DNA from 2 places in the Muricoprocola aceti genome. Region 2 is predicted to be linked to the other one. Evidence: predicted binding sites of a transcription regulator. Region 2 holds the regulator's gene; the other holds the start of a gene.
What was found. The regulator Rex, encoded in region 2, represses fermentation and respiration genes when NADH is low (regulators of the CRP and FNR family bind a similar motif). The targets are predictions, from matches to a motif close to ATTGTTAANTANTTAACAAT.
Positions count from the first base shown of each region.

Region 1: a site for Rex is predicted at 4,317-4,336, ahead of OCV47_RS07795 (oxamate carbamoyltransferase subunit AllH family protein). Genes of this name have one in related genera too.

Region 1 is NZ_JAOQKE010000007.1:29,312-45,861, forward strand. It holds gene metK (methionine adenosyltransferase) at 1-1,089, shown strand, start outside; gene OCV47_RS07785 (sensor histidine kinase) at 1,189-2,424, shown strand; gene OCV47_RS07790 (response regulator transcription factor) at 2,424-3,113, shown strand; gene OCV47_RS07795 (oxamate carbamoyltransferase subunit AllH family protein) at 3,257-4,132, opposite strand; gene OCV47_RS07800 (dicarboxylate/amino acid:cation symporter) at 4,638-5,879, shown strand; gene OCV47_RS07805 (M20 family metallo-hydrolase) at 5,950-7,182, shown strand; gene OCV47_RS07810 (sulfite exporter TauE/SafE family protein) at 7,249-7,998, opposite strand; gene OCV47_RS07815 (alpha/beta hydrolase) at 8,014-8,913, opposite strand; gene OCV47_RS07820 (bifunctional FdrA/YlbE family protein) at 9,096-12,092, shown strand; gene arcC (carbamate kinase) at 12,111-13,046, shown strand; gene OCV47_RS07830 (L-lactate permease) at 13,130-14,740, shown strand; gene OCV47_RS07835 (hypothetical protein) at 14,753-14,956, shown strand; gene OCV47_RS07840 (FadR/GntR family transcriptional regulator) at 15,023-16,027, shown strand; gene OCV47_RS15780 (serine hydrolase) at 16,146-16,550, shown strand, end outside.
Region 2 is NZ_JAOQKE010000001.1:207,171-223,720, reverse strand. It holds gene acsV (corrinoid activation/regeneration protein AcsV) at 1-340, shown strand, start outside; gene OCV47_RS01115 (DUF3786 domain-containing protein) at 468-1,109, shown strand; gene OCV47_RS01110 (cyclodeaminase/cyclohydrolase family protein) at 1,124-1,753, shown strand; gene OCV47_RS01105 (bifunctional 5,10-methylenetetrahydrofolate dehydrogenase/5,10-methenyltetrahydrofolate cyclohydrolase) at 1,777-2,628, shown strand; gene OCV47_RS01100 (hypothetical protein) at 2,733-3,539, shown strand; cobalamin riboswitch at 3,627-3,811, shown strand; gene adhE (bifunctional acetaldehyde-CoA/alcohol dehydrogenase) at 4,194-6,800, shown strand; gene OCV47_RS01090 (beta/alpha barrel domain-containing protein) at 6,951-8,342, shown strand; gene OCV47_RS01085 (GntR family transcriptional regulator) at 8,355-8,999, shown strand; gene OCV47_RS01080 (NADP-dependent isocitrate dehydrogenase) at 9,021-10,229, shown strand; gene OCV47_RS01075 (ABC-F family ATP-binding cassette domain-containing protein) at 10,311-12,233, opposite strand; gene OCV47_RS01070 (aspartate kinase) at 12,367-13,686, shown strand; gene OCV47_RS01065 (redox-sensing transcriptional repressor Rex) at 13,752-14,387, shown strand; gene OCV47_RS01060 (NAD(P)H-hydrate dehydratase) at 14,464-15,306, shown strand; gene alr (alanine racemase) at 15,318-16,463, shown strand.

The DNA.
Region 1 (16,550 bases), on a different contig from region 2:
CAGGATCCAATGAGCCGTGTAGCCTGCGAGACTGCTACCACTACAGGTATGGTTCTGGTTATGGGTGAGATCACCACAAAAGCATATGTGGATATTCAGAAGATCGTTCGTGATACGATTCGCGAGATCGGTTATACCAGAGGTAAATATGGATTTGATGCAGATACCTGTGGTGTGATTACAGCCATTGACGAGCAGTCTAGTGATATCGCCATGGGCGTAGATAAGGCTCTGGAAGCAAAAGAAAATCAGATGACTGATACAGAGATTGAAGCGATTGGTGCCGGAGACCAGGGTATGATGTTCGGATATGCGACCAATGAGACAGAAGAGTATATGCCATATCCGATCGCCCTTGCACATAAGCTGTCCCGTCGTCTGACTGAAGTCAGAAAGAATGGTACACTGTCATATCTTCGTCCAGATGGAAAGACTCAGGTAACAGTGGAATATGATGATAATGGCAAACCGGTAAAACTGGATGCAGTAGTATTATCCACACAGCATGATCCGGATGTGACACAGGAACAGATCCATGCAGACATTAAGAAATATGTCTTTGATGAGATTCTGCCACAGGAAATGGTGGACGAGAATACCAAGTTCTTCATCAATCCGACCGGACGCTTTGTAATCGGTGGACCTCACGGAGACAGCGGACTGACCGGACGTAAGATTATCGTAGACACTTATGGTGGATATGCAAGACACGGCGGCGGAGCATTCTCCGGAAAAGACTGTACAAAGGTAGACCGTTCAGCAGCTTATGCAGCACGTTATGCTGCAAAGAATGTGGTTGCAGCAGGTCTGGCAGATAAATGTGAAGTTCAGCTTTCCTATGCCATCGGTGTAGCACAGCCAACATCTGTTATGGTAGATACATTTGGAACAGGTAAACTTTCTGATGAGAGAATCACCGAGATTGTACGTGAGAAATTCGATCTTCGCCCGGCTGGAATCATCAAGATGCTTGATCTGCGCCGTCCAATCTACAAGCAGACAGCAGCGTACGGACATTTTGGAAGACTGGATCTGGATCTCCCATGGGAAAAACTGGATAAAGTAGAAGATCTGAAAAAATATCTGTAATAGTTCACAGAAAATTTAGAAAACACCATCTTTGTTTAGATGAATTCAAAACTCCTTTATGGTATACTGAATAAGGAATACCGTAAGGGAGTTTTTTATATGAAGTTAAAGACAAGATTATTTATCGCATTTGCGGCGATACTGATTATTCCGATTATGTTGATGAGCATGGTTATGCTGACTGTAGGGAATCGTCAGTTTAAGGCACTTGAGAAGTATGCGCAGAAGTATCAGATCTATCAGGGACAATATGAAGTGGAACAGAAGAATTCTATGGATGCGGATGAACAGGAACAGGTTCAGGATAATGAAGATACGGATGGAGGGAGCCTGTCAGAGGATGTGACCGATTATGCGTCGGGAATCGTACCGGAGTTCCGCAGCTTTTTATATGATATGGCGACGATCATCATCGTGATTCTGGTGGTGACAGCAGCGATACTGATGTTATGGATCTATGCAGGGATTAGCGTGCCGTTGAACAAGCTGCGTAATGCCACCCACAAGATTGCAGAGGGAAATCTGAATTTTACCATGGAGGTCACCGGAGAGGATGAGATCAGTGATCTGTGCCGGGATTTTGAAGAGATGAGAAAGCGGCTGCTGGAGAGTACGGAGCAGAAGCTGGAGTATGATCAGGAGAGCAAGGAACTGATCAGCAACATTTCCCATGACCTGAAGACTCCGCTGACAGCAATCAAGGGTTATGTGGAAGGGATCATGGATGGTGTAGCTGATACGCCAGAGAAGATGGATCGCTATATTCGAACTATTTATAATAAGACTAATGATATGGATCGCCTTATTAATGAATTGACTTTTTATTCCAAGATCGATGCGAACCGTATTCCATATACATTCAATAAGATTAATGTGAAGAATTATTTTGAAGATTGTGTGGAGGAGATGGGAATCGAGCTGGAATCCAAAGGTTTTGCCTTTTCCTATAAGAATGAAGTAGATGACAGCGTGGAGGTCATTGCAGATGCAGAACAGATCAAGCGTGTTATCAACAATATTGTTAGCAATTCTGTAAAATATATGGATAAGAGTGATCCAAGGATCGACATCCGTGTAAAGGATGTGGGAGATTTTGTACAGATCGAGATCGAAGACAACGGACGGGGAATCGGAACGAAGGAACTTCCGAATATCTTTGAGCGTTTCTACCGTGCGGATGCCTCCAGGCATTCGGCCGGTGGAAGCGGAATCGGATTGTCTATTGTCAAAAAGATTATTGAAGACCATGGCGGAAAGATCTGGGCCAGCAGTACACTGGGCAAAGGAACCGTGATGTACTTCGTATTAAGAAAATATCAGGAGGTGCTGCTCTGATGAGTAAGATTTTAATTGTAGAAGATGAAGAAAGTATTGCAGAACTGGAGAAAGACTATCTGGAACTCAGCGGTTTTGAGGTTGAGACAGAGAAAGATGGAAAGGCGGGACTGGAAAGAGTCCTTGCTGAGAAATACGATCTGTTGATTCTGGATCTGATGCTTCCTGGCGTGGACGGATTTGAGATCTGTAAAAAGGTCAGAGAAGAAAAGAATATTCCGATCCTCATGGTATCGGCCAAGAAGGATGATATTGATAAGATTCGTGGCCTTGGCATGGGTGCGGATGACTATATGACAAAGCCATTCAGCCCAAGTGAACTGGTAGCCAGAGTAAAAGCTCATCTGGCCCGTTATGAACGTCTGGTGAATTCCAATGTGAAGGAGAATGATATCGTAGAGATTCGTGGAATTAAGATTGATAAGACTGCCAGAAGAGTCTGGATCAACGGGGAGGAGAAGAACTTTACAACGAAGGAATTCGACCTGTTGACCTTCCTTGCAGAGAACCCGAATCATGTATATACCAAGGAAGAACTGTTCCGTGAGATCTGGGATATGGAGTCCATCGGAGACATTGCAACGGTTACGGTGCATATCAAGAAGATTCGTGAAAAGATCGAATTTGACACAGCCAAGCCTCAGTATATAGAGACAATCTGGGGTGTTGGATATCGGTTTAAGGTGTAAACATATATATAAATGGAATATATATAAAAAGGAGGCCACTTTTCAAAAATACGAAAAGTGGCCTTTTTGAGCTATAAATTAGTAAATATTGTGGCACATCGTGTCTCAACCTTGCATTCTGTTGATCGTATTCTGGTATTTGATCATGGAGAATTGGTACAGACAAAAGGAGTCAAAGCTGTCAGTGCCATATAGATTCCGCACAGTGTATCGATACCGGAAGAATGACCGATGCTGGAAAAGGCCAGATAGATCTGTCTGGCTGTTACATCAGGATCAGTCAGGAGATGCACTGGAGCACTGAATTGTCCAAGCACTGCACAGCGTAAAAATGTAGCACTGATTTCGTTGGTGCGATCCAGGGTATGCAGAATATGCTGCTCCAGAAATGGCAGAAATACAGAACTTCCATCTGACAGTCTCAGCCCGGCAAGAAAACCGCATAGAAAGTCATCACCGCTTGGAGTCAGACCAATCCCCAGCCCAATCAGATGACACAGGCAGTCGGCCATTTCGTAAAAGTCCTCAGATGCCTGGAGAATCTGGATAAACTGTGTCAGATACTGACTGGCAGCGCGCATATAGAGGGAGTTTTCGAGCAACTCTGGCTGATTCAGGATCAATTCCATTCCACGCATATGAGCTGGAAGCGGGGAAGAACCTGCCATGGCAATAGCCTCACGGATTTTGGTATCCAGTCTGGAGAGATGCAAAGAAGACTGCACTGTCTCTGAGCCAGAAAGAGGTAAAAACAGATCCTGGCAGCAGGTATGACTGGTATTTAGATGGAAAGTCAGTTGTTGGCCGACCATAAAAGTGAGGTCAGCCAGCATCTCTTCCGTATAATCGGTAATCAGACTGACAGGGGAAAGGACGGAAGCCCTTGGCTGAAGTGTCAGCATCTGATCGCCGGTTCTCAGATTTACGGCTTTGTGATAAACCGAGTGAACGGTGGGCACAGAGGCTTTTTTTAAATTGTCAAGTGCAAAAGTGGAGGCCTGTAAGATCCTGAGTTGCATAGTGTTGTCCTGCCTGTCTGAAATAAAAATCTGGATTCTGCTGTAAAAGAAAGAAGCCAGTCCTGACTTCTATCATAGCAGACAGGGGGAAGGATGGAAAGAAAAATTCCAATTTTAATGAATTTTACTGGACTGATTAATTTATAAATCTGACAGCTTGCATAAATAAAGGAAAACTCAATATTTTGATAAATAAATAACGATTAAATTCTGGTTGTTTTTATAAAATTTTTATTATATAATGTCCATTAGAAAAACACATGGAACACAAAAAGGTAACTGAAGATTTCAACAAACGTGTCTGGCGGGACGAAGAAGACCCGGACAGCACAGCAGAAATGAGAACACCATTTCTGCAGGGTGAGAACCGGAGGTTACCATTTTTTTATGTATAATTACAGTGGGCAAAGGCCGGTACACATCTGTGCTTGCACAGAGATGAGTACATGACCCTGGAACCTGTAATGATATAGTGTAATGTGTAACACAAGCAGGAGGAGAGAATATGAAGACGAAGAAACTGTCACTTACAACATGGATTATCATTGCTACACTGGCTGGAATCATATTTGGTTCTATCGTAGGGCCGTGGGCATCTAATCTGAAATTTATTGGTACCATTTTTATCCGTCTGATTCAGATGTCTGTCGTATGTCTGGTTATGACATCGGTAGCAGCTGCGATTGGGGGAATTGAAGGAAAAGGCGCCGGTAAGATGGGTCTGGTAACTTTTATCTGTATTATTGTATTTACTCTGATTTCCGCAGGCTTAGGACTTGCTCTTGGACTGATTGTTAAACCAGGTGTAGGTGTAGCCATCGGTACAGAAGCTGCTGCCGTGGAAGTGGCATCGGCCAGCATTACGGAGACATTGACCAACTTTGTGCCAACGAACATTTTCAGTGCTATGGCGAATGGTGACATGGTACCTTGTATTCTGTTCTCTATTTTCTTCGGTGTATGTGCCGGATCTTATGGCAGAACAAGCGGTAATGATATTGTGATGGATCTGATCAAAGCGATTAATGGTGTCATCATGAACATCATCAAGATTGTTATGAACCTTGCACCAATCGGTATCTTCTGTCTGCTGGCGGATGTGGCTGGTGGTACAGGATTTACAGTTGTCCTTCCTATGTTAAAGTTCCTGGGGTGTCTGCTGATTGGTGATGTGATCCAGTTTATCATCTATGGCCCTTTTACCGCAGCATTCTGTGGTGTCAGCCCTGCAAAAATGCCAAAGAAATACTCTAAGATGTCTATGATGGCGGTCACTACCACATCATCTGCAATCTGCCTTCCAACCAAGATGGAAGATATGGTAACCAAGTTTGGTGTAGATCGTAAGGTGTCAGATTTTGTAGGACCGATCACCATGTCTATGAACAGTTGTGGTGCAGTGCAGTGTTATGTACTGGCTATGCTCTTTATGAGCCAGGCGACCGGCATGACTTTCACTATGGGACAGTTTGCCATGACCATTCTTCTGGCCTGCCTGATGTGCATGGGAACGATCGTAGTTCCTGGTGGAATGGTAGTTACTTATACATTTTTTGCAGCAACTATGGGACTGCCTACAGAAGCAGTCGCTATTCTGATCGGTATCGACTGGTTCTCCGGTATGTTCCGTACATTGATGAACGTAGATGTGGACGTTATGGTTGGTATGATCGTATCAAAGGTATGTGGTGTTTTTGATAAAGATGTATACGATGAGAAGAAGAAAGTTTCTTACGAAAATCAATAAGAGAGATTATGGCAAAGCAAATCTATAGGCAATGTAGATTTGCTTTCGCTGAATAATAAGGAGAAAGCACATGGATTTAAAGAAAATAACAACAGAGATCGCAGATGACCTGGATTTCCTGAAAACATTTACTGCAACACCTGGAAATGGCTGCACCAGAATGCCATTTACCAGAGAGACCAGAGATGCAGCGGAATATCTGAAAAAGATCATGAAAGAAGCCGGACTGGAAGTGAGAGAGGACTGCGTGGGAAATATATTTGGTGTACTTCCTGGAAAAGACAGAAGTCTTCCATGTATCATGGCCGGATCCCATTATGATTCAGTATATAATGGAGGAGATTATGACGGAATCGCCGGCGTGATCTGTGCAGTAGAACTGGCAAGACTCCTTCATGAAGAAGGTAAGAATCTGGAATGTGATTTTGTGGTAGCTGCATTTATGGACGAAGAGGGTTGTCGTTTTGGAACCGGATACTTTGGCTCCAAGTGTATGCTGGGTCAGATGACCATAGAAGAATGTAAACATTTTACCGATAAAGACGATATTTCTGTATATGATTCCATGAAGTCTTATGGACTGGTTCCGGAAGAACTGGTTAATGCGGCATGGCCGGAGGGATCGATTGGACATTTTATTGAACTTCATATCGAGCAGGGACCGGTTCTGGACGCAACAGGAATTGAACTGGGGCTGGTAGACTGTATCGTTGGAATTCAGAGATACATGATCACGGTAAACGGACGTTCCGATCATGCAGGAACTACCCCGATGGATATGCGTCAGGATGCAGTAGATATCGCAACGAAAGTCATCAGCAAGATTGGTGATATGGCAAGAGCAGAAAAGCCTGGTACAGTCGCTACCGTAGGCTATATGAAGGTAACACCCAGTGCTATGAATGTAGTGGCGCAGTCGGTAGATTTCAGCATCGATATCCGTTCCACAGAAAATGAGATCATCGACAAGATCGCATCTCAGATCATGGCTGAGCTGGACAAAGAGACACAGGCAACAGGGGCTACCTATAGCGTAGACCGTAAGCTGACGATTACACCGGTACAGTTAAGTGCACCTATGCTGGATATCATGGAAGGAAGCTGCAAGGATCTGGGGTATTCCTATAAGAGAATGCCAAGTGGTGCCGGACATGATGCACTGGCCATCGGACAGTCTATCGATACGGTCATGATTTTTGTGCCAAGTAAAGAAGGAAGAAGTCACTGCCCGGTAGAACACACCGAATATGAGGCATTCTCCAAGGCAATACAGGTATTATATGAGCTGATCCAGAAAATCTAAGCCATTGGGGACGCAAGTTTCCGGCTTTCCGGGGTCTATGGAAAGTGTAAAAATCTCCGGACAGATTTAATTCCCGGAGATAACTTTGATAAATAGTAAAATCAAGACAACAATGATAATGGGACGAACAATTTTCGTCCCGTTTTTCATGACCATACCACTGCCTATGTAATGTCCGGCAAGACAGAATGCTGCACCGGCGAGACCTGGGGCATATAGAATATATCCGCTGCATAAAAACGTAAACAGAGCGGCGATATTGGAAGATAAATTGATCAGTTTTACATTTCCGGATGCAGTTCGTATGTCCATGTGAGCGAGTCTGGTCAATGAAAGAAGAAGAAAAGTGCCGGTTCCGGGACCATAGAAACCATCGTATATGCCGATAAGAAAGGCACAGACAGAGACAATTGCCATGCGTTTTCTCAGGGAAAATGAAGTATCGTGCCGGATCTCCTTTTTGTCAGTCAGCACACAGACAGCCACGACAGGAAGAACCACTAACATGATTTTTTTCAGAATGACATCACTGGTCAGCAGCACCAGATGGGATCCACAGGTGGAACCGGCTAATGCACAGAGAATACCAGGAATAGCAATCAGCCTGTCGAAATATCCATGTTTGCAGTAGCGCACAGTGGATGCAGTCGTGCCAATGGAAGAAGAAAGTTTATTTGTGGCCAGTGCGTTGTGAGGCGGAAGACCTGCGAGCAAAAAGGCCGGAAGAGAAATCAGACCGCCGCCTCCGGCAATAGAATCCACCAGACCGGCAAGAAAAGTAAGCGGGCAGATAATCAAAAATGGAATGAAATTCATGGCTGGATACCGTCCTTATATCAGAGTATGTAAAAATATAATTGTTTCTTTCAGCAGTTCTTTTGTCTGGGCACTGCTGGTGTCCCGGTCAAAGTCGTGTTGACTGCCGGAGGCAATAAAACGCTTTGCGTGATATTTTTCCGTCAGTTTCTGGAATTCTGTAAATGGCACATCGGTATCTCCGGTGCTGTGTGCGCAGAAAACAGGACATGGCAGTTCGCTGCACAGACGCAGAGAATAGTATAATAAAAAGTATTTTTCCCGATCATGGTAGAAAAGAGACTTCCATTTTCCGGACTGCCTTGCATAAACATAGGCAGAATAGTGGGTATCCAGTGGTCCTTCTGTATGTGGCTCAGATGGTAGAGAGTCCAGAATCGCTTCGGACACCGTCGGAAGCGTCTGGTAATAGTGACTTGGATTTTCATACCAGAGATCTTCCAGAAAACCATATCCATAATAAGAGAGGACACCGACAGGTGCTTTTTTTAATACAGGCATATCATCTGGTATGGGAAAATCATGTTTTCCCATGCTGGCAGCAGCCAGAAGCGTCAGATAAGCGCCACTGGAACGCCCCAGGAGCACATAAGGCAGGGGATCAGCCCCCGGCGCAGTTATCTGGAACAGATCTGGCTCAGTCAGATAGAGATTTACAGAATCTGTCACATCCTGCAGGATCGCTTTCACATCGCAGGCAGGTGCCAGTGGATAGTCAAAGGCAATCACCGGAAAACCCTCAGATGTGAACTGTTCCAGATGTGCTTCCGGAAGATCACACCGAGATCCATAGAGCAGACCGCCACCGTGAAAGTAGAGAATACAGGCTCTTGAGGTTGCGTCCGGGTTCTTGTATATCGTGGCAGATTTCTCACAGAATCTGCCCTTTATCGAAATCGTATTCATAGTATACATAATCTAAACTCCTCGTGTTAAGTCCATTATTGTTCCCATTGGATCTTAGCATAACAGGAGATTCATTTCAATCATGCATCACAGATATTCAAAAATTAATTTAAAAATCTATTGAAAAACAGCCTGCTTCTTGCCATAATAGAGATAGTAAAAAGTGGCTGACCACAACAGGAGGAATGTTCATGTTAAAGACAATTGTGAAAAAAGGCAGTTATCATGATTCCGTTGTTCTGATGCTTTTGACCAACCAGATTTCCGCACTGGAAGGCGTAAAGAAGGCATCCATCATGATGGCAACACCGGCAAATAAAGATATTTTCAGGCAGAGCGGACTAGATACACAGGAACTGATGGAAGCAACGGCCAATGATATGGTGGTAGTAGCTGATGTAGAGGACGACAGTCTTCTGGATCAGATTATGGAAACAGCAGAAGAATTTTTTAAAAAGCAGTCAACGGTCAGCGCAGGTAAACAAGAAGAAAGTGTAAAGTCCTGGGATAAGGCTCTGGATAAGCTCCCGGATGCCAATCTGGCAGTGATCTCCATTCCGGGCATGTACGCAGCGCTGGAAGCAGACCGTGCACTGGATGAAGGCATGAATGTCTTTATGTTTAGTGATAATGTAAGTCTGGAAGATGAAGTGGCGCTGAAGAAAAAGGCGCATGAAAAGGGACTTTCTGTGATGGGGCCGGACTGCGGTACCGGAATCATCCAGAGTGTGCCGATCGCATTTACCAACAAAGTAGCACCAGGTTCCATCGGTATCATCGGAGCATCCGGAACCGGAATTCAGGAACTGACCACGATCATCGACCGTCTGGGCGAAGGCGTGAACAATGCCATCGGAACCGGCGGAAGAGACTTATCCACAGCAGTAGGTGGTATCACGATGATGGATATGATTGATGCCATGGAAAAAGATGATACCGTAAAGGTACTGATCGTTATTTCCAAGCCACCTGCAAAAGAAGTCAGAGAAAAGATCTCAGATCGTCTGAGCAATTTCAGCAAACCGGTGATCACCCTGTTCCTGGGTGAAAAACCAGAATACCATGAAGAGAACTTTTATCATACGTATACGCTGGATGAGACTGCCCGTCTGGCAGTCAGCCTGGTAAGAGGCGAGGAGATCCCGGAGGCCACAGCAGATGTGGACAGTTCCGAATTCTACAAGGCAAAAGACAAAAAAACGATCAAGGCATATTATTCTGGAGGAACACTGGCCAATGAGGCTGCGATGCTGATCAAGGATGCCATGAACTGTGAGATCCCACCGGAAGATATCGAGGGATATATGCTGCAGTTAAATGGCAATGTTGTCATTGACCTGGGAGATGATGCTTATACCAAAGGCAAACCACATCCGATGATTGACCCGGCAAAACGTATCGAGTGTATGCAGGAAGCCGTAGACGATGAAAGTACCGGAGCTATTTTGTTCGATATTATGTTAGGTTACGGCTCTCATGAAGATATGGCAGGAGCGCTGATCCCAACGATTGAAGAGTTGAAGAAAAAGGCGGAAAATGCAGGAAGAAAGGTCTTCTTTGTAGCGACCGTATGCGGAACCAGAAAAGACTTCCAGGGCTATGATGAAGCTGTGAAGAAGTTAAAAGACGCTGGTGTGATCGTCTGCGAGAACAATAAACTGGCAGTTCGTACCGCTATTCAGGCCATTGGACTGGACTTTGAAGAACCGGCAAAAGAGATTCGCACAAAGAAAACAGCCATCGCAGAGAAAGCAGAGCCATCCGAGAAACTGATGCAGCTGCTTTCCCAGAAGCCGAAGATTATCAACATTGGTCTGAAGAGTTTTGCAGAAGTAGCAGAGGACTTTGGCTGTGAAGTAATACAGTATGACTGGATGCCACCGGCAGGAGGAGACGTACGTTTGATCAAGACTCTGAATTTTCTGAGAAACTACGAAGGTATTGACGAAGCCAACAGGCGTGTCATTGCCAAAGTGGTAGCCAGCCAGCCGGTAATCAAACATGTAAAACGTGCCAAAGAAGTGATCCCGCAGATCGCAGAAGGAAAAGTGATCCTTCATGCAGGTCCGCCAATCGAATACAAAAATATGCCGGATCCGGTACAAGGATCCTGTGTAGGCGCTGTTCTTTTCGAAGAATGGGCAGATAATGAAGCAGATGCCAGAGCACTTCTGGAATCCGGGGAAGTGAAGTTCATTCCATGCCATCACTGCAATGCAGTAGGTCCAATGGGAGGTATAACCTCTGCCAATATGCCGGTATTTGTAGTAAAGAATGAGACAGACGGCAATGAAGCTTACTGTACGATGAATGAAGGGATCGGAAAAGTATTAAGATTTGGTGCTTATTCAGAAGAAGTAGTCAATCGTCTGCGCTGGATGAGAGATGTCCTTGGACCGACACTGGATCGTGCGATTACAGAGCTGGGCGGTTTAAGTGTCAATCCTCTGGTTGCAAAAGCAGTGGCTATGGGAGATGAATTCCATCAGAGAAACATTGCCGCATCTCTGGCCTTTATGAAAGAGGTCGCACCAACCATCACCAGACTGGATATGTCCGAAAAAGATCGCTATGATGTGATCAAGTTCCTGGCAGATACGGATCAGTTCTTCCTGAACATTATGATGGCAACTGCAAAATCCGTCATGGACGGTGCACGTACCATCACAGACGGAACCATCGTCACATCTATGTGCCGCAACGGTGTGGAATTCGGTATCCGTATTGCCGGTATGGGAGATGAATGGTTCACAGGCCCTGTAAATACCCCGAAGGGGCTGTATTTTACCGGATATGACGAAGAAGATGGATGCCCGGATATGGGTGACAGCGCTATCACAGAGACCTTCGGTGTGGGTGGCATGGCCATGATCGCTGCTCCGGCCGTTACCCGGTTCGTAGGAGCCGGTGGATACGAAGATGCTCTTCGTGTCAGCAATGAGATGGCAGAGATCACCATTGATCACAATCCGAACTTTATCATTCCGACCTGGAATTTCCAGGGAACCTGCCTGGGTATTGATGCCAGACTGGTTGTGGAAAAAGGCATTACTCCGGTGATCAATACCGGTATCGCTCACAAGATCGCAGGCTACGGACAGGTAGGTGCCGGAACGGTTCATCCGCCAATGGAATGCTTTGAAAAAGCAATTCTGGCATATGCGAAGAAACTGGGGTTTGAAGCGTAAAAATACTGGTGTGAAACAATGAAAAAGAAAAAAGTAGTGATTGCTCTGGGCGGAAACGCCCTGGGCAAAAATGTGGAAGAGCAGAAGGAAGCAGTAGCAAAGACTGCAAAAGTAATTGTGGATCTGGCCTCCCAGGGACTTGATATTATCATTACCCACGGAAACGGACCACAGGTTGGCATGATACAGGATGCCATGGACAGCCTGGTGGTGCAGCACGAAAATTATAAACAGGTGCCTTTGCCGACCTGTGTGGCCATGAGCCAGGGATACATTGGCATCGATTTGCAGAACGCCATTAAATATGAATTATACAGCCGTGGAATTGACGGAAAGGTATCTACCATTCTGTCACAGGTAGAAGTAGACGAGCAGGATCCTGCATTTCAGAATCCAACCAAACCGATCGGCCGTTTCCTGACGAAGGAAGAAGCAGAGAAGAATATGGCACATGGCATTTCCTGCATGGAAGATGCAGGCAGGGGTTACCGCATTGTGGTGCCATCCCCGATGCCAAAACGGATCCGGGAGCTGGAGACGATCCGGACGCTGGTACAGGCAGGACATATCGTTATCACCTGTGGCGGCGGGGGAATTCCGGTGGTATCCAGAAATGGTCGTCTGGAGGGCGTTAATGCAGTTATTGATAAAGACAATGCCAGCAGCCTGCTGGCAGAGAAGCTGGATGCAGATTATCTGGTGATTCTGACGGCGATAGAAAAGGTTGCTATCCATTTTGGAAAGGAAGACCAGCAGTGGCTTTCGGATCTGACCGTGGAGCAGGCAGAAAAATACATGGAGCAGGGAGAATTTGCCAAAGGCTCTATGCTTCCGAAGATCGAGGCGGCGGTACGCTTTGCCAGATCCGGGGAAGGAAGAAGTACCCTGATTACTCTGCTGGATAAAGCGGCAGAGGGAATTGCAGGAAAAACAGGAACTATGATACATTCCTGATGGATTTGAGAAAGAAAAAGACTCCGGGGTTTTGCGGCAAGAGCAGAGCTCCGGAGCATTTTTGCAAAAGAAAAGGAGAAATTATGAACATACCGGTAACACCATTTATGTGGCTGATGGCATTTTTGCCGATCATTGTTTTGCTGATTTTGATGTTGAAGTTCAAGTGGGGAGCCACAGAAGCGGCTCCGCTGGGATTGATGATTGCGATTGTAACAGGGCTTTGCTTTTATAAAGCAGATGTGCGGCTTTTGGCAGCGGAGAGCGCCAAGGGATTCTGGAGTGCGCTGGTGATTCTGATTATCATCTGGACTGCCGTTTTGCTGTACCAGGTGGGAAATGAGGCCAATGCCTATCAGGTGATTCGAAACGGACTGAAGAAGTTTCTGCCAAACGAACTGCTTCTGGTACTGGCAATCGGATATGTATTTACCAGCTTTTTACAGGGAATCACCGGATTTGGTGTTCCAGATGCGGTAGGTGCGCCTCTGCTGATCGGAATAGGAGTCAATCCACTGTGGGCCGTAGTCCTTCCTCTGTTTGGAGAGTCCTGGGGAAATACCTACGGAACACTGGCAGCAGCATGGGATGCCCTTGCCATGTCAGCGGGCCTGACGCAGGGAACTGGTGTCTACCTGATGACGGCGTTTTGGACAGCCGCCTTCATCTGGTTCTGGAATGCAGTCAGCGGATTTGCAGTCTGCTGGTTCTATGGAAAAGGCAAAGCCATCAAAAAAGGCTTTCCGGCAATTTTGCTACTGTCTGCAATTCAGGGTGGTGGAGAACTTCTTCTCAGTCAGATCAATACCACGCTGTCCTGTTTTGTGCCGGCCTGCGTCTCACTGATTGCAATTTTATTCCTGGGACGGACCAGATTTTACGGAGAAGAATGGTGTGTGGAAGACAGCCCGATTATGAACCGTCAGCATACGGAAAAAGAAAACAGCCAGGTGTCCACAGATATGACACTGTTGCAGGCATTTGTGCCGTATATTCTGCTGTCGGTGATTACACTTGCAGTACTGCTGATTAAGCCATTGAACAATGTTTTGAATCAGGTGGCACTGGGGCTGCCGTTTCCGGAGACTGTCACCGGCTATGGAAGAGTGAATGCAGCATCTGACTGCTACTCACCGATCCGGCCCTTCACCCATGCAGGCATGTTCCTGTTTTTATCTGCGGTGATCGGTCTGGTATACTATCGAAAAAAGGGGTGGATCAAAAAAGGCGGCGTGAAAAAAGTATTTGTAAATGCTATTTCTATGACCATGCCGTCCGGCATTTCCGTCATTGGTCTGGTTATGATGTCAAAGGTCATGGACGGAACCGGACAGACCATTGTGCTTGCCAACGGTATTGCAAGTGTACTGGGAGGAGTATATGTACTGCTGGCACCATTTATAGGTCTTCTTGGAACCTTTATGACAGGAAGTAACATGAGTTCCAACATTTTGTTTGGCGGCTTTCAGGCAACTACGGCAAATTTGCTGAATGTGAATGCATCGGTAGTACTGGGCGCCCAGTCAGCCGGAGGCGCAGTGGGAAGTACGATTGCACCGAGTAAAATCATTTTGGGAACCACTACAGCTAATATTCTTGGACAGGAAGGCGAAGTCATCAGGAAGATCATGCCGATTACATTGACGGGTACTGCGATTATCGGTATAATAGGGTACCTGCTTACGATTATTTAGGGGGGAAAAACTATGGAACAAAATGGATTTTTTCAGACAAAAGCAGGACATCTGACCATTGCATTTCTGGTGATTGCAGTGGCATTTGTACTGATTGTAACAGGACTGCAGTCTGATGGAAACGGACTGTGCACGGTGGGATTCCTGATGATTGTAGCAGCTATGTTATATTCACCGGTGAAAGTGTATCTTATTGACCGGATGTATAGAAAATAGAGAGAGGGTAACTGTTCAGAGCCTGTGGTGTCTGCGAAGGTACTGAACGGATGTGAAAGAAAGTATATGGAATCGACAAATTTAAATTCGAGCCACAAAAAAAATAATCTGAGATATTTAAGACGGTATCTTGGACTGACACAGAAGGAATTTATAGAGCGTTTTTTAAGTGAACCGGACGGAACAGCGAAGATGAGCATTGCCACTTATTCTAATCTGGAATCCAGAGGAGGCGTAAGACTCAATGACGTGGTACTGATGGTGGCAGATCAGTTATCTGTCAATTCTATGATTTTTTCCATGGAATCCACAGAGTTTGCAGAGAAGATCGATATGCTTCTGCCGAGTCAGGAGCGTACCAGACAGATTCAGGAAAACGGCATGCGAAAAGGAAATATTAACCAGCTCCTGTATCGTCTGACCATGTATTTTGCAGATCAGATCTTTGATCATAAGCTGAAAAAAGGAGATCAGATCGAATCTGACCGTGTGCTTGCGGTGAAGCTGGGCGTGGGGCGTTCAGCGATCCGGGAGGCTTTAAAGGTACTGGATGTGCTGGGGATGATCGATATCCGTCCGGGACAGGGCACTTATATCAGCAACGATGAGACGAACTTTTTTATTATCCCATTATCCTGGTCCCTGTTTTTGAACGGAAAACAGGTGGAGAACATCCTGACGGTGCGAAATCTCCTGGAAGTAAAGGCAGCGGAGCTGGCGGCAGAGTGCACGGACGCAGAAGCACTGGAAAACTTAAAAGCGGTAGATGCGAAGATGAACCGTGCCTACGCAGAACAGGATTACAAGGCATTTCTGGAGACAGACCTGGAGTTCCATCAGGGGATTGCCAGATGTTCCCGGAATACAGTGATTCTGAGCATGATGCAGACCATCAGCAGCCTGATGAAGCATGTCAGCGGAAGTGGTATGGTCAATGCACAGCAGCTAAAGGAAAGTGAAGAAGAACACAGTCAGATCTATGACTGCATTCTGCAGCATGACGGAAAGGGTGCAGCGGAGGCCATGCAGTATCATCTGGAAAGAGCAGCGGGAAGATATAATTATCGGTAAGAGAAAATGGCTGCCGGGCATAGAAGAGTGGACGGCAGCAAATTTTATCCAGAGCGTTATAGAACGTGAAAGGACATGAACTAAACGGGAGAAGAGACAGAATACGGAGGAATTTGCTATGATGAAAAGAAACATATATGCAGTAACAGCGGCGTTCTGCCTCTTGAGCGCAGCGACTGGAAGCAATGTTCTGGCAGCAGGCGGAGGAACAAAGCAGTTGATCGGAATCGGAAGTGGCAGTGCTTCTGCGACAGAGCTAGATAAGACCAGAGCAGACGAGGATGCATCAAAGATATCTGGAGATATAGAAAAGAGTACAGAGTCCGTGACGGAGAAGCAAAATGGCTGGAAAGTGGCTATTGATCCGGGACATCAGGGAAGCTGGGTGGATATGAGTGCTCAGGAACCATCGGCGCCGGGATCATCCGAGACGAAGGCGAAGGCCACGACCGGAACCACCGGAAAGTTCAGCGGTCTAAATGAATATGAATTAAATCTGCAGGTATCTCTTTTATTAAGAGAT
Region 2 (16,550 bases):
AGCTATTCGTACCATGTTGTCCTATTGTGATTTTGACGTATCCATGATCGAGCATGTGTACGTAGCAGGTGGTATAGGAAGTGGCATTAATATGCAAAATGCGATTCGTATCGGAATGTTCCCGGATGTACCACTGGAATTATACGAATATATTGGTAATTCTTCTCTGGTGGGAGCTTATGCAATGCTGTATTCTACAGAATCTGAACAGAAAGTATACGAGATTGCGCAGAATATGACTTATATTGAACTGAGTAATATTAATGCTTATATGGATGAATTTGTGGGTGCATGTTTCCTGCCACACACCGATTCTGCGCTGTTTCCAAGCATTGTATGATTTGTATGAATAGTTTGTAATTTTTTTCACAGGATGTCAGATAAATGTCTGACATCCTGTTGCTTTATCTATCGGTTTTGTGATAGAATAGACAAGAAGAGTGAAGAAATATGAATGAGGATAAAAGATGAATTTAGATTACGCAAAGAACAGTATAGAAGAGGTACCTTTCGGTCAGTATCTGGAGCAGTTTCAGGCGCTGGATCCGAAGGCAGCAGCTGTTCGCACTGGTATTCCTTATGATGCAGAACGTAAGTGCTTTACCATGAGAATGCTGCAGAGAACATATGAGATCAGCTGGCCAGAGTGCAAGGTAACCTGTCTGGATAAGACAGAAGGTGTGTTTGCAATTATGGAAGATGCGGTAGATGCGAAGATATTTGCTATCCGTTATCTGTTGAACGGGGTACAGTCTGACTCAACAGGTAAGTTCCTGACATACCGTGAACTTCCGAGCGGTGACTTGTATTTTCAACAGTTCCAGGGCAGATGTCTGATGCGTCTTGCATACGGCTTTGGATTTAAGCTGGATAAGTTCGCAGAGATTATGGATCGTCTGGGCGCAAAGAAGCTGTCATATGGAGATGTATCTTATGAGGTTGAGTTTATCAATGGCCATTTTGTAAGATTTATTCTCTGGGCAGGTGATGACGAATTTCCACCGTCATCTCAGATTTTATTTTCTGATAATTTCCCGCTGTCATTTGAAACCTACGATCTGGCAGTAGTTGGAGATATAAGTATTACCACATTAAAAAAAATGCAGTAAATGGAGGATGAATTATGGGATTTTCTACAGTACCATGTAATGAATTTGTGGAAGTATTAGCATCAAAGGCACCAGTTCCAGGTGGCGGCGGCGCTTCTGCCCTGGTTGGAGCTATCGGAACAGCCCTTGGAAATATGGTTGGAAGCTTAACCGTTGGTAAGAAAAAATATGCTGAAGTAGAAGAAGAAATGTGGGAACTGAAAGGCAAATGTGATCAGCTTCAGAAAGACTTTCTTCGTCTGATCGAAAGAGATGCGGAAGTATTCGAGCCGCTTTCTAAAGCATATGGTATGCCAAGGGAGACAGAAGAGGAAAAGGCAGAGAAGGCACGCGTAATGGCTATTGTATTAAAAGATGCCTGCTCCGTTCCAATGGAGATCATGGAGAAATGCTGTGAGGCCATTGATATCATTGCTGAGTTTGCAGCAAAAGGATCTACTCTTGCAATCAGTGATGCAGGAGTTGGTGTGGCTTTTGCAAAAGCAGCATTAAAAGGTGCCAGCCTGAACGTATATATTAATACCAAGTCCATGGCAGATAAAGAACTGGCAGCTCAGCTGAATGCAAAATGTGACAAGATGCTGGAAGACTATACTGCAAAAGCAGATCAGATTTTTGACAGTGTATTAGGTCGTTTAAAATAATAAGAGTTGTGAAAGGAGCTATTATGGCAAAACAGTTATTAGGTAAAGAGGTTACCGCAGCATTAAACGAAAGAATTAAAGCAAATGTGGCAGCATGCCAGGAAAAGGGAGTAAATCCTACTCTTTGTATCATTCGTGTGGGAGAAAATCCAAGCGATATCTCCTATGAAAAAGGTGCAACCAAACGTTGTGAAACACTGGGAGTTGCATGTGAAAAGATTCTTCTTCCAGAAGATGTGACACAGGAAGAACTGCTTGCAACGATCGATAAAGTAAATAAAGATGCTCATATTCATGGCGTACTGTTATTCCGTCCATTACCAAAGCATCTGGATCAGGCAGTGATCGAAAATGCACTTGCACCAGAGAAAGATGTAGACTGCATGACAGATCTGTCTATGTCTGGAGTATTTACTGGAAAGAAGATTGGTTTCCCTCCTTGTACACCACAGGCTTGTATGGAGATTCTGGATCACTATCAGATCGACTGCACCGGTAAGAAAGCAGTTGTGATTGGACGAAGCCTTGTAGTTGGAAAACCGGCAGCTATGATGCTGGTAAAGAAGAATGCCACTGTCACGATCTGTCATACAAAGACAGTAGATATGCCATCCGTAGCACGTGAAGCAGATATCATTATTGTAGCAGCCGGACGTGCCGGTGTAGTTGGCGCTGAATATGTCAGAGAAGGACAGACTGTCATCGACGTAGGAATCAATGTCAATGCAGAAGGTAAATTATGTGGCGATGTTGATTATGCTGCAGTAGAGCCAATCGTAGATGCCATTACACCTGTTCCTGGAGGAGTAGGAAGTGTTACCACTTCTGTACTGGTAGGACATGTAGTGGAAGCTGCTATGAGAACTTTAGCATAAGCCTTTATGAATAAGTGACGGAAAAAAAGACAGCCAGGATTCCCCTGACTGTCTTTTATCCTTTTTGGAAGATCAATTGGAAAGAGAAAAATAAGGGAGAAGCGATGAAACAAAGCAAAAAGAGATTAACATGGTGTTGTCTGTGCTTTTTCTGTATTTTGATGATAAGTTCTTCTTCTGTGTTGGCTGCAGGCAGACAGACAACCATAAAAGAACTGCTGCAGACCGGGCTTCAGCCGGTAGGAAGTACCATGTATGTATGGGGCGGTGGATGGAGCAGAAATGGTGCCAGCAAAGAAGCCAGACGTCTTGGAGTAAGTGCATCCTGGAAAAAGTTCTACAAAAAGCAGAAAAAAGGTTATAATTATCGTAAATATCTGTTTCAGTCATCCAAAGGCCTGGATTGTTCCGGGTATATTGGATGGTGTATTTATAATGTGCTGGAAGAAACTGACGGAAAGAAAGGTTATGTGCTGTATGCACAGAATATGGCACGCAATTATGCCAGCCGTGGGTGGGGAACTTTTACAAAACGATCAAAAGTAAAAAATTATAAAGCAGGAGATATTATGAGCACTCCAGCCGGTCATGTTTACATAGTAGTTGGATCCTGTAAAGATGGGAGCGTGGTATTCCTTCATTCCAGTCCACCTGGTGTGACCTTATGCGGCACCACAACTCCGTCTGGAAAGACCAACAGCCAGGCAGTAAAACTGGCAAGGAAATATATGAAAAAATACTATCCTGTCTGGTATAAAAAGTTTGGTGACTGCAGCAGGGGTATTTCTTATCTGACAGACTATCATCAGATGCGGTGGGATATATCCGGCAAATCTGTGATGACAGATCCAGATCATTATCGAAAGAAGAGTGCTGAACAGATCTTAAAAGATCTGTTCCGAAAAAGATAAAAACGACGGTTTCAATAAAAATTGTTAAAAAAGTTGTATAACTCAATTGACAAACTGGCAGTATTGCACTATACTATCAGTGTGTAATTGAATATTACTTTATTAAGTGCATGAGTAATCATGAAAAGGGAATTTGGGTGAGAATCCCAAGCGAACTGGTCACTGTAATCAGGGAGTAGGTCCAACAGCCATTGCATAACCCTAAGATGTGAGAAGGCGGAATCATACGATGATCTGTAAGTCAGGAAACCTGCTTAATAAATGAGATGTGCTCCAGATACAGCGCAAGCATCCAACCAAGCGACGAAGTCGTTTGTGAGACGTGACTGCATGGGTGAGCAGGCACATTTTTTTCTAATGGTAAATTAGAATGTTTGATTTGATGGATGAATCTCAAGTAGGAGATTACACAAATACCTCCTTCATACCGGAGATTCTTGTTAATCCGCATGACAAGAGAACGGCATGAATCCCCGGCAGATCCGCAGCTGCCGGGGATTTTTTTACTCTTGATTATTTTTTATCAATTTGTCTATTTCTTTTGATTTTATTCCCAGATATATGTAAAAAGTGCACATTGACAATCTTTTGACGATAAGGTAGAATCTATTATAGTTAAATAATTAACAATGAATATTTTAAAGGAGGAAACTGATGGCTGACAAAACAATCAAAAAGAACACCATTGAAACTCTCGAGGATCTGGAACTTGCGATGAAGGAACTTCGCGAAGCACAGAAGATTTTTTCTACCTACACACAGGAACAGGTGGACGCCATTTTTAAGGCAGCTGCCACAGCAGCCAATAAGGCACGTATTCCATTATCCAGAATGGCTGTAGAAGAGACGGGTATGGGTGTACTGGAAGACAAGGTAATCAAGAACCACTATGCGGCAGAATATATTTACAATGCCTATAAGAACACAAAGACCTGTGGTGTAATTGAAGAAGATCCTGTCTATGGTATTACCAAAATTGCGGAACCTCTTGGAGTGATTGCGGCAGTGATACCTACCACGAATCCTACGTCTACCGCTATTTTTAAGACGCTGATCTGTCTGAAGACACGAAATGGTATCATTATCAGTCCACATCCGCGGGCTAAGAACTGTACCGCAGCAGCTGCAAAGATTGTTTTGGATGCAGCAGTAGCAGCCGGTGCACCGGAAGGTATTATCAAATGCATTGATGTTCCATCGTTGGAGCTGACCAATAAAGTGATGCAGGAAGCAGACTGTATACTGGCTACCGGCGGCCCGGGTATGGTAAAGGCAGCTTATTCATCCGGAAAGCCTGCACTGGGCGTAGGTCCTGGTAATACGCCTGTGATTATTGATGACACAGCAGATGTGAAGATGGCAGTAAACTCTATTATTCATTCCAAGACATTTGATAATGGTATGATCTGTGCATCGGAACAGTCTGTTACAGTTCTGGAAAGTGTATACAAGGCAGTAAAAGAAGAATTCAAGTACCGTGGCTGCTATTTCCTGAAAAAAGAGGAACTGGATAAGGTAAGATCCACGATCTTGATTAATGGTGCTTTAAATGCCAAGATCGTTGGTCAGAAAGCAGCTACCATTGCAAAGATGGCAGGAGTAGAAGTACCGGAAGAGACAAAGATCCTGATCGGTGAAGTGGATTCCGTAGATATCAGTGAACCATTTGCTCATGAGAAGCTGTCACCGGTTCTGGCTATGTACAAGGCTAAGACATTTGATGAGGCACTGGAAAAAGCTGCTCAGCTGGTAGCAGACGGCGGCTATGGCCATACATCATCTCTTTACATTAATGTTAATGAAAAAGAAAAAATGGCAAAGCATGCAACTATGATGAAGACCTGTCGTATTCTGATCAATACTCCTTCCTCACAGGGTGGTATCGGAGATCTGTATAACTTCAGACTGGCTCCGTCTCTGACACTGGGATGTGGAAGCTGGGGTGGCAACTCTGTTTCTGAGAACGTTGGTGTCAAACATCTGATCAATATTAAGACCGTTGCAGAAAGGAGAGAAAACATGCTTTGGATGCGCACTCCGGAAAAGGTATATTTTAAGAAGGGCTGTACGCCTGTTGCACTGGATGAACTGAAAAATGTCATGGGTAAGAAGAGATGTTTTATTGTTACTGACTCTTTCCTGTATAAGAATGGCTTTACAAAGAAGATAGAAGACAAACTGGATCAGATGGGTATTGTACATACCTGTTTCTCTGATGTAGAACCAGATCCATCTCTGGCAAGTGCAAGAGCAGGGGCGGCAGCAATGAGAGCCTTTGAACCAGACTGTATTATTGCAATGGGCGGCGGATCTGCTATGGATGCCGGAAAAATCATGTGGGTATTATATGAAAATCCAGATGCAGATTTCTCAGAAATGTCCATGGATTTCATGGATATCCGTAAGAGAGTTTACACTTATCCTAAGATGGGAAAGAAAGCCTATTTTATCGCAATCCCTACTTCATCCGGTACCGGATCTGAAGTGACACCATTTGCGATCATTACCGACCGTGAGACTGGAATCAAATGGCCGCTGGCTGATTATGAATTAATGCCGAATATGTCCATTGTAGATACTGACAACATGATGAGTGCACCAAAGGGTCTGACCTGTGCATCCGGTATTGATGTTATGACTCATGCTATTGAAGCCTATGTTTCCATTATGGCATCTGATTATACGGACAGTCTTGCGCTTCGTGCCATCAAGCTGGTATTTGATTATCTGCCGAGAGCTTATAAAGACGGTAATGATGTAGAAGCGAGAGACCATATGGCAAATGCTTCCTGTATGGCAGGTATGGCTTTCGCCAATGCATTCCTGGGTCTGAATCATTCTCTGGCACATAAGCTGGGAGCGTTCCATCATCTTCCTCACGGAATTGCAAATGCACTGGTATTGTTAAACGTAATGCGTTATAACAGTGCTGAGGTGCCGACAAAGATGGGTACTTTCCCACAGTATCAGTATCCACATGCCCTTCAGCGTTATGCAGAAATCGGAAGATATGTAGGACTGACCGGTAAAAATGATCAGGAAGTATTTGAAAAACTTCTGGCAAAACTGGATGAACTGATGCGTACCATCGAGATCAAACCAACGATCAAAGAGTATAACATAGATGAAAAGAAGTTCCTGGATACTCTGGATGAGATGTCCGAGCAGGCCTTTAATGACCAGTGTACCGGCGCCAACCCAAGATATCCACTGATTTCTGAAATCAAAGAACTGTATCTGAAATCCTATTATGGAAAATAATCAGAACCAATCTGATCAAATTGAATCAGGGCTGTGAAAGCAGCTCTGATTTTTATTTTTGGAAATCGTTTGTTTTGTTCTTGACAATTTTTGTATAATTGTATACAATTATACAAAAATTAGGAAAAACAAAATGAGGAGTAATCAATCATGGAAAACAGAAAAGTCAAAATGAATGAAAAGACCAATTTACTGGAATTGGAAGAACATATGTATCCACTGGTTGACGTACAGTCACCGAACGTATTCCGTAACCTTTTTCCTTACGATGAAGTACCAAAGATCGCATTTAATGACCGAGTTGTACCTCATCACATGCCAGATGATATCTGGATTACGGATACCACATTCCGTGATGGACAGCAGTCCAGAGAGCCTTATACGACAGAACAGATCGTAAGGATCTATGATTATTTTCATAAGCTGGGTGGTCCAAATGGTAAGATCCGTGCCTGCGAATTTTTCCTGTACAGCAAAAAAGACAGGGATGCTGTTGAAAAATGTCTGGAGAAACGATATCAGTTTCCGGAAGTTACCAGCTGGATTCGTGCCAATAAAAAGGATTTTCAGCTTGTAAAGGATATGGGCTTGAAAGAAACCGGTATTCTGGTCAGCTGTTCCGATTATCATATTTTTTATAAGATGAAGATGACTCGTTTTCAGGCTATGTTCCATTATCTGAGCATTGTAAGAGACTGTCTGGATATGGGAATCAGTCCAAGATGCCATCTGGAGGATATTACAAGAGCAGATATTTACGGTTATGTTATTCCATTTTGTCTGGAACTGATGAAGCTGTCGGAAGAATATAAGATTCCGGTAAAAGTTCGCTGCTGTGATACCATGGGATATGGAGTAAATTATCCGGGTGCTGTGATTCCACGTTCCGTACAAGGTATCATCTATGGTATTATGACGCATGCAGGTGTACCCAGTGAAATGATTGAATGGCATGGACACAATGATTTTTATAAAGCTGTCAGCAATTCTACGACGGCGTGGCTGTATGGTGCATCTGGTGTCAACTGTTCTCTGTTCGGTATAGGGGAACGTACCGGCAATACTCCTCTGGAAGCAATGGTATTTGAATATGCACAGCTGAGAGGAACTCTGGATGGTATGGATACGACTGTTATTACAGAATTAAAGGAATATTATGAAAAAGAGATCGGTTATACTGTTCCGTCCAGAACACCATTTGTTGGAAAGAACTTTAATGTAACCCGTGCAGGTATTCACGCAGATGGTCTTTTGAAAAATGAAGAAATCTACAATATTTTTGATACAGAAAAATTCCTGAACAGACCGGTTCTGGTTTCTGTATCTAACACTTCTGGTCTTGCGGGTATTGCCCACTGGATTAATACCTATTATAAACTGCCTGAAGAAAAGAAGCTGGATAAGGAATGTGAACTGGTTAAGATGGTAAAAACATGGGTAGATCACGAATATGACGAAGGACGTGTGACAGTCATTACCGATGATGAACTGACGGATGTGATCGCTGACTGCTGTTCCAAATTAAATTATGACCTTATTTAGCGGGAGAGGAACATGGAAGAGCATTATTCTTTAGGCGGAAAAGTGTTTCAGCAACTGAAAAACAGTATTCTTGCCGGTGAATTTGAAAATGGAGCAGAACTGCGGGAGATTGCCCTGGCTAAAAAACTGGGGGTCAGCCGGACCCCTGTCAGAGAGGCTCTCAGACAGCTGGAACAGGAAGGGCTGGTGGAGATTTATCCGAATCGAGGAGCCTACGTAAAGGGCATCACTTATAAAGATGTGGAAGATATTTTTCGTATCCGTGCACGTCTGGAAGGTCTCTGCGCGGAAATGGCAGTTTCTTCCATTACCCATGAGCAACTGGATAAATTAGATGAGATTATTTTACTTTCCAAATTTTATGAAGAAAAAAAGGATATGGAACATTTACTGAAGATGGACAGTCAGTTTCATGAAGTGTTGTTTGAATCCTGTGGAAGTAAAATGCTGGAGCATCAGTTGAAAGATTACCATCAGTATGTGCAGAAAGCCCGGCTTCGATCTCTGAAGCGTCAGGAACGGGCCAAAAAATCAACACAGGAACATGAAGAGATCCTGCTGGCCATTAAGGATAGGGATGCCAAAAGAGCAGATGAGCTGGCGACCAGACATATCCTGAACGCCATTGCGAACATAAGGCTGGAACATGAATCCTGACAGAAAGTGGAGGAATAGAACATGGATAAAATAGCAATGAAAACGCCTCTGGTAGAAATGGATGGAGATGAGATGACCAGAATTCTCTGGTCCATGATCAAAGAGGAGCTTCTGCTTCCGTTTATTGATCTGAAGACAGAGTATTATGATCTGGGACTTGAAAACAGAGACGCGACCAATGATCAGGTGACTACAGACAGCGCGGAGGCTACCAGAAAATATGGAGTAGCTGTGAAGTGTGCCACCATCACACCGAATGCTGCCCGCATGAAGGAATATCATTTGAAAGAAATGTGGAAGAGCCCAAATGGAACGATTCGTGCAATTCTGGATGGTACGGTTTTCCGTACACCGATCATCGTAAAAGGGATTGAGCCAAATGTCCGTACCTGGAAAAAGCCAATCACGATTGCACGACATGCTTATGGGGATGTCTATAAAGCAGTAGAGATGAAGGTCCCTGGACCGGGAAAAGCAGAGCTGATGTTTACCGGAGAAGATGGAACCGTTATGAAAGAGACGATTCATGAATTCAAGGGAGCGGGTGTTATCCAGGGTATGCATAATCTGAATAAATCCATTGAAAGCTATGCAAGAAGCTGTTTTGCTTATGCTCTGGATACCAGACAGGATCTGTGGTTTGCAACGAAAGATACGATTTCAAAAAAATATGATCATACTTTTAAAGACATTATGCAGGAGATCTACGAAAAAGAGTATGAAGAGAAGTTCAGGGCAGCCGGCATTACTTACTTCTATACACTGATAGATGATGCGGTAGCACGGGTCATGAAATCTGAAGGCGGTTATATCTGGGCATGCAAGAACTATGACGGAGATGTGATGAGTGATATGATTTCCTCTGCATTTGGCTCTCTGGCTATGATGACATCTGTATTAGTTTCACCGGAAGGAAACTATGAATATGAGGCGGCGCATGGAACGGTACAGAGACATTATTATAAGTATCTGAAGGGAGAGGAGACCTCGACCAATTCAGTTGCAACGATTTTTGCATGGAGCGGTGCTTTAAGAAAACGAGGAGAACTGGATCAGATTCCGGAACTAATGGCATTTGCAGATAGACTGGAAAAAGCGACCCTGGATACGATTGAAAGTGGAAAGATGACCAAAGATCTTGCTTTGATTACCACCCTGGAACATCCAACTGTGCTGAACAGCAAAGATTTTATTCTGGCTATTCGTGAGACACTGACCCAAAATAACTAATGGAAAAATAGATTAAAAACGCAGTGACGGGAAAAGAATGCTCTTTCTCATCGCTGCGTTTCTTTTTGGCGTTATTGATTTTTACATAAGGGATTCCCAGACTTCATATAATGTTTCCAGTTTGTTGGCATTTTCTGTTTTCTCTTTATTCAGCTCCATACATTTGGCCACATCTGTATAAACAGATTCCAGACACATCTGGTCATCAATTTCCTGATTTCTGGCTTCCAGCTTCTGAATCTGATCTTCTGTTTTTTTCAGATCATTCTGGCGTTTGCGTTCACGTGCCTGTTCTTCTTTTCGTTTCTGCCATTCATCTTTTCCGCTGGAGGCAATAGCGGCAGCAGTACTTTGCTCAACAGAGGAGACAGAAGTCTCCGGGGCATAGATCCTGGTCAGTTCCTCTCGTTTCTCCAGATAGTAGTCATAGTTACCAATATAGTTTACCAATGTATTCCCAGTCAGATCCAGAATTCTGCTGGCGGTCTGATTGATAAAATAACGGTCATGGGAGACATATAGTACAGTTCCTGTGTATTGATTCAGTGCATGTTCCAGAATCTCTTTGGAGACAATATCCAGGTGGTTGGTCGGCTCATCCAGAATCAGGAAGTTGGCCTCTGACAGCATCAGTTTTGCCAGGGAAACACGCCCCCGTTCACCACCGCTTAAGTCTTTGATCTGTTTAAAGACATCATCTCCGGTAAAGAGAAATGCGGCCAGTGTGTTTCGGATCTCGGTATTGGTCAAAGTTGGATAATCGTCAGCAATTTCTTCAAACAGGGTCTTCTCCATATGAAGTACATGATGTTCCTGATCGTAATAGCCAATGTGCACCTTACTTCCCAGGGTAAAAGATCCGGCATCTGCCTTAATGACGGAATTGATAATCTTCAGGATCGTAGTTTTTCCGGTTCCGTTATTCCCGATAATCGCAACTTTTTCGCCACGTTTAACAGAAAAATTCAAGTCAGAGAACAGCTGCTGGCTGTCAAAGGCTTTTGAAAGATGTTCTACTTTCAGAACGTCTTCCCCGCTTTCCACCCTTGGATGGAGCTGAAGATGAATCTCAGAATTTAATTCTGTCGGTTTTTCCAGACGATCGATTTTGTCCAGCATTTTTTCCCGGCTTTCTGCCCGTTTGATACTTTTTTCCCGGTTAAAGGATTTTAGCCTGGCGATCACCTGTTCCTGGTGTTTGATTTCCTGCTGCTGATTCATCCATGCTTTCAGTTGTGCATTCCGCAGCATCGCTTTTTTCGTTGCATAATCTGAATAGTTTCCGAGAAAAACGGTAGCATGTCCGTTATCCAGTTCCACTACCTTAGTGACTACTTTATTCAGGAAATACCGGTCATGCGCTACAATAATCACGGCGCCCTGATAGTTGAGAAGGTATGTCTCCAGCCAGGCAATGGAATTCATATCCAGATGGTTGGTTGGCTCATCCAGCAGAATAATATCCGGTTTGGAGAGCAGCAGCTTACCAAGTGCTACACGGGTCTTTTGCCCGCCGGAAAGGGTTGCTACAGATTTGTCAAATTCACTTTCTTCAAATCCAAGACCCTTTAATACACCGATCAGTTCGCTTTTGTAGGCATATCCGTTGCGGTTTTCAAATTCGGTACTCAGACGGTGGTAAAGATCCAGGGTAGCAGTCAGTTCTTCGCCCTGCTGATGCTTCATATCCAGTTCCAGGGAACGAATCTTTTCTTCCATTTCGATAATCTCTTTTTTTACTTCCAGAAGCTCTTCGTAGATGGTATGTTCCCCGGATACCGCCTCATGCTGTGCAAGGTATCCGATCGAAGCACCTCTGGAAAGAGTAACCTCACCACTGTCGGCAGGAAGCTGGTTCATAATGATCTTCAGCAGAGTGGATTTGCCGGCTCCGTTGATGCCGACGATTGCGGTTTTTTCCCGTTCCTCCACATGGAAAGAAACGTCTTTTAAAATCTGTTTTGTGCCAAAGGCTTTGTCTATATGGTTACATGAAAGTATCATAATTCACATCCTATCATTATTCTGTCATTTATTTACCTGCTACAGTTTATCATATTCCTTGAATTTACTCTAGCTTTTTTGCAGAAAATGCAGTAATATATTACATTGAAACAGATACACAGGAGGAGTTCGTATGAAGAAAGTAGTGAAATTTGGCGGAAGTTCACTTGCAAGCGCCGAACAGTTTAACAAAGTAAAGAGTATTATTACAGCGGATCCACACAGAAGATATGTGATTCCTTCCGCTCCTGGAAAACGCTTCAGTGATGATACCAAAGTCACTGATATGTTATACGATTGTTATGATACAGCAGTAAACGGAAAGAATTTTGAAGAAAAGCTGGATAAGATTCATGCAAGATATCAGGAAATTATCGATGGTCTGCATCTGAATCTTTCACTGGATGAAGAATTTGAGAAGATTTTTGAATATTTTCAGAACGGAGCCGGCGTGAATTATGCTGCATCAAGAGGAGAATATCTCAATGGTATCATTATGGCGCATTATCTCGGCTTTGATTTTATCGATGCGGCAGAAGTGATTTTCTTTGATGAGAATGGCGAATTTGATTCTGAGAAGACCAACAATATTTTAAGCATGCGTCTGGAGAAGACAGAACATGCGGTAATCCCTGGATTCTACGGTGCGATGCCGAATGGTACGATTAAGACATTTTCCAGAGGCGGATCAGATATTACCGGTTCGATTGTAGCCCGTGCTGTGAAGGCAGATCTGTATGAGAACTGGACAGATGTGTCCGGATTTCTGGTAACAGATCCACGTATTGTAGAGAATCCGGAACCGATCGAGATTATTACTTATCGAGAGCTGCGTGAGCTTGCATATATGGGTGCATCCGTGCTGCATGACGAGGCTATTTTCCCGGTAAGAAGAGAAGGTATCCCGATCAACATTAAGAATACCAATGATCCATCTGCACCTGGAACACTGATTGTGGAGAGTACCTGTAAAAAGCCAAAGTATACGATTACCGGTATTGCAGGTAAGAAGGGCTTTGCATCCGTCAATCTGGAAAAAGACCGTATGAATACGGAGATTGGATTTGGCAGAAGAGTATTAAGCGTATTTGAAGAAAATGGTTTATCTTTTGAACATATTCCATCCGGCATTGATACCATGAGTGTATTTGTACAGCAGTTTGATTTTGAGGAAAAAGAACAGAAGATTCTCGCAGGTCTTCACCGTAATGTGGATCCTGATTTCCTTGAGATTCACTCAAATATTGCGTTGATTGCAGTGGTGGGACGTGGTATGAAGTCTACAGAAGGAACTGCCGGTAAATTATTCACTGCACTGGCAAAAGAAGATATCAATATTCGTATGATCGATCAGGGCTCCAGCGAATTGAATATTATTATTGGCGTGAATGAAAAAGACTTTGAAAAAGCTATAAAAGCGATCTATCATGCATTTATTACTGTTACCCATTGATTGACAAGTATTTAACAGTATTGTATACTAAAAAAGACAAAATCAATTTTGGGGGTGACGAAGCAGTGCAGGAACGGGAAATTTCAAAAGCCGTAATAAAACGTCTTCCACGCTACTACAGATACCTGGGCGAATTACTGGAACATAAAGTGGAACGTATTTCATCAAATGAATTAAGTGACAGAATGCAGGTTACTGCATCACAGATCCGGCAGGATTTGAATAATTTTGGCGGATTCGGGCAGCAGGGATATGGATATAATGTAAAGTATCTGTATAATGAGATTGGAAAGATTCTTGGACTGGATAAGACGTATAACATGATCATTATCGGTGCAGGGCATCTGGGTGAGGCCTTAGCGAATTACGTTAAGTTTGAAAAACGTGGATTTCGAATTATTGGAATCTTTGATACTAACCCGGAGCTGGAGGGAAAGACGATCCGTGGGATTCAGATTATGATGGATGATCGGTTACCAGAGTTTCTTTCTTCCCATGATATTGATATCGCAACACTGACACTTCCGAAGGCAGGTGCGGAAGCAATTGCACCGGTATTGGTAAAGGGAGGAGTAAAAGCCATCTGGAATTTTGCTCATACAGATCTGGATCTTCCACCGGATGTGGTAGTGGAGAATGTCCATCTGTCAGAAAGTCTGATGCAGTTATCCTATAATATCAACAGAAAAAACAGAAAATAAGAAAAGCAACGCTGCCAGAAGATTCCGGGCAACATGTTTCGGAAATATTTTTGGCAGCATTTCTTTTGGAGAGACTATGCAGATAACATCATATCAGCGAGAAAAATTAAAAGAAGAGCTGCCTCATCGCCAGGAAGACTCCAACAAGGGAGACTATGGGAAACTTTTGCTGATCGCAGGCAGCTGTAATATGTGTGGTGCAGCCTATCTGGCAGCGAAAGCAGCTTATCGTGCAGGTACCGGTCTGGTTTATATCTATACGGAAGAGTGCAACCGTATTATTTTACAGGAACGAATACCGGAATCGGTACTGTATACCTATTCACCGGAGCACTGGGAGGCAGACCAGCTGAAGGAAATCATGAAGGGAAAAACAGCCATTGCAGTCGGACCGGGGCTGGGACAGTCCCACTGTGCAGAAGAGATCACGCGGGCTGTTTTGAGAAGTCAGCTTTCCAAGGTGGTCGATGCGGATGCATTAAATCTTCTGGCAAAACACCCTGCCTGGTATGAAGAGAGAAATGGTTCCATGATTGTGACACCTCACCCGGCGGAAATGAGCCGGTTAAGTCAGATGTCTGTAAATGACATTCAGGCAGACAGGCATGCTTGTGCAAAAGCCTACGCCAAAATGCATCATGTGATTATGGTACTCAAAGGAAGTCACACCATTGTTACAGATGGAACGGATGAATATATAAATGATACGGGTAACCATGGTATGGCGACAGCGGGAAGCGGTGACGTACTGACAGGTATCATTGGTGGATTCCTCGCTCAGCATATGGTGCCTTTTGAAGCAGCCCGGCTGGGGGTCTATGTGCATGGACTGGCGGGAGATGATGCAAAAAAAGAACGGGGAACCTATTCCATGATGGCAAGTGATATTGTGGAACATATTTTATATGGCATAGAATGAAAGGTAATATCATGAACAGTTATAGCAGAACTTATGCAGCCGTAGATCTGGATGCGGTTGTGTTTAATTTTGAATCCATGAGGAAAAATATCCGGGAAGATACCAGTATGATTGCAGTGATCAAAGCAGATGCATATGGACATGGAGCAGTTCCTGTTGCCAGACTGCTGGAATCTTATTCTTATATCTGGGGATATGCGGTGGCTACAGCGGAAGAAGCTCTGGAACTCCGGGAAGCCGGTATTCACAAGCCGATCCTGATTCTGGGCTATGTCTTTGAAGACTATTACGCAGATCTGATTGAAAATCAGGTGCGCTTTCCGGTTTTTGATTATGCGACAGCAAAATGTCTTTCGGATACAGCTGCAAAAAAGAATCTGACAGCACTGATACATCTGGCATTGGATACCGGAATGACCAGAATCGGTCTGAAAGACAATGAAGAAAGTGTAGAAGAAGTGCTTCAGATCAGCAAACTTCCGAATCTTCAAATCGAGGGGATGTTCACACATTTTGCCCGGGCGGATGAAAAAGATAAAACCTGTGCCAACCGGCAGTTCCACAGGTATCTTACTTTTCGAGACCGTCTTGAGGAAGCAGGTATTCAGATTCCGATCTGTCACTGCTCCAACAGTGCGGGAATTATTGATATGCCATATGCAAATCTGGATGTGGTAAGGGCAGGTATCACGATTTATGGAATCTATCCATCGGATGAAGTAGATAAGCCGACAGTACCGCTTCATCCTGTCATGGAATGGAAGGCCCGTGTTTCTTTTGTAAAAGAAGTGGAAGCAGGAGTAGAGATCAGCTATGGCGGAATCTATACCACTCCGAAAAAAATGTTGGTAGCAACAATCCCGGTCGGATATGCAGATGGATATCCACGTATGCTTTCGAACCGGGGCTGTGTCCTGATTCACGGACGCAGGGCTCCGATACTGGGACGTGTATGTATGGATCAGTTTATGGTAGATGTCACGGATATCCCGGATGTTCAGAGGGGAACAGAAGTGACCCTGATGGGAAAAGACCGGGAAGAGGAACTGCGTGTGGAGGAATTATCGGAGCTGTGTCAGAGATTTCCGTATGAATTTGTCTGTGATATCAGCAGACGGGTTCCCCGTGTTTATTATCGCCACGGGATGCCGGTGTAACCAAAAGAGATCTTCCACATATAGTAAAAGGAATACGAAACGATAAAAACATTGCATAATTCCGGTCAGACAGGGAAATACTCCAGC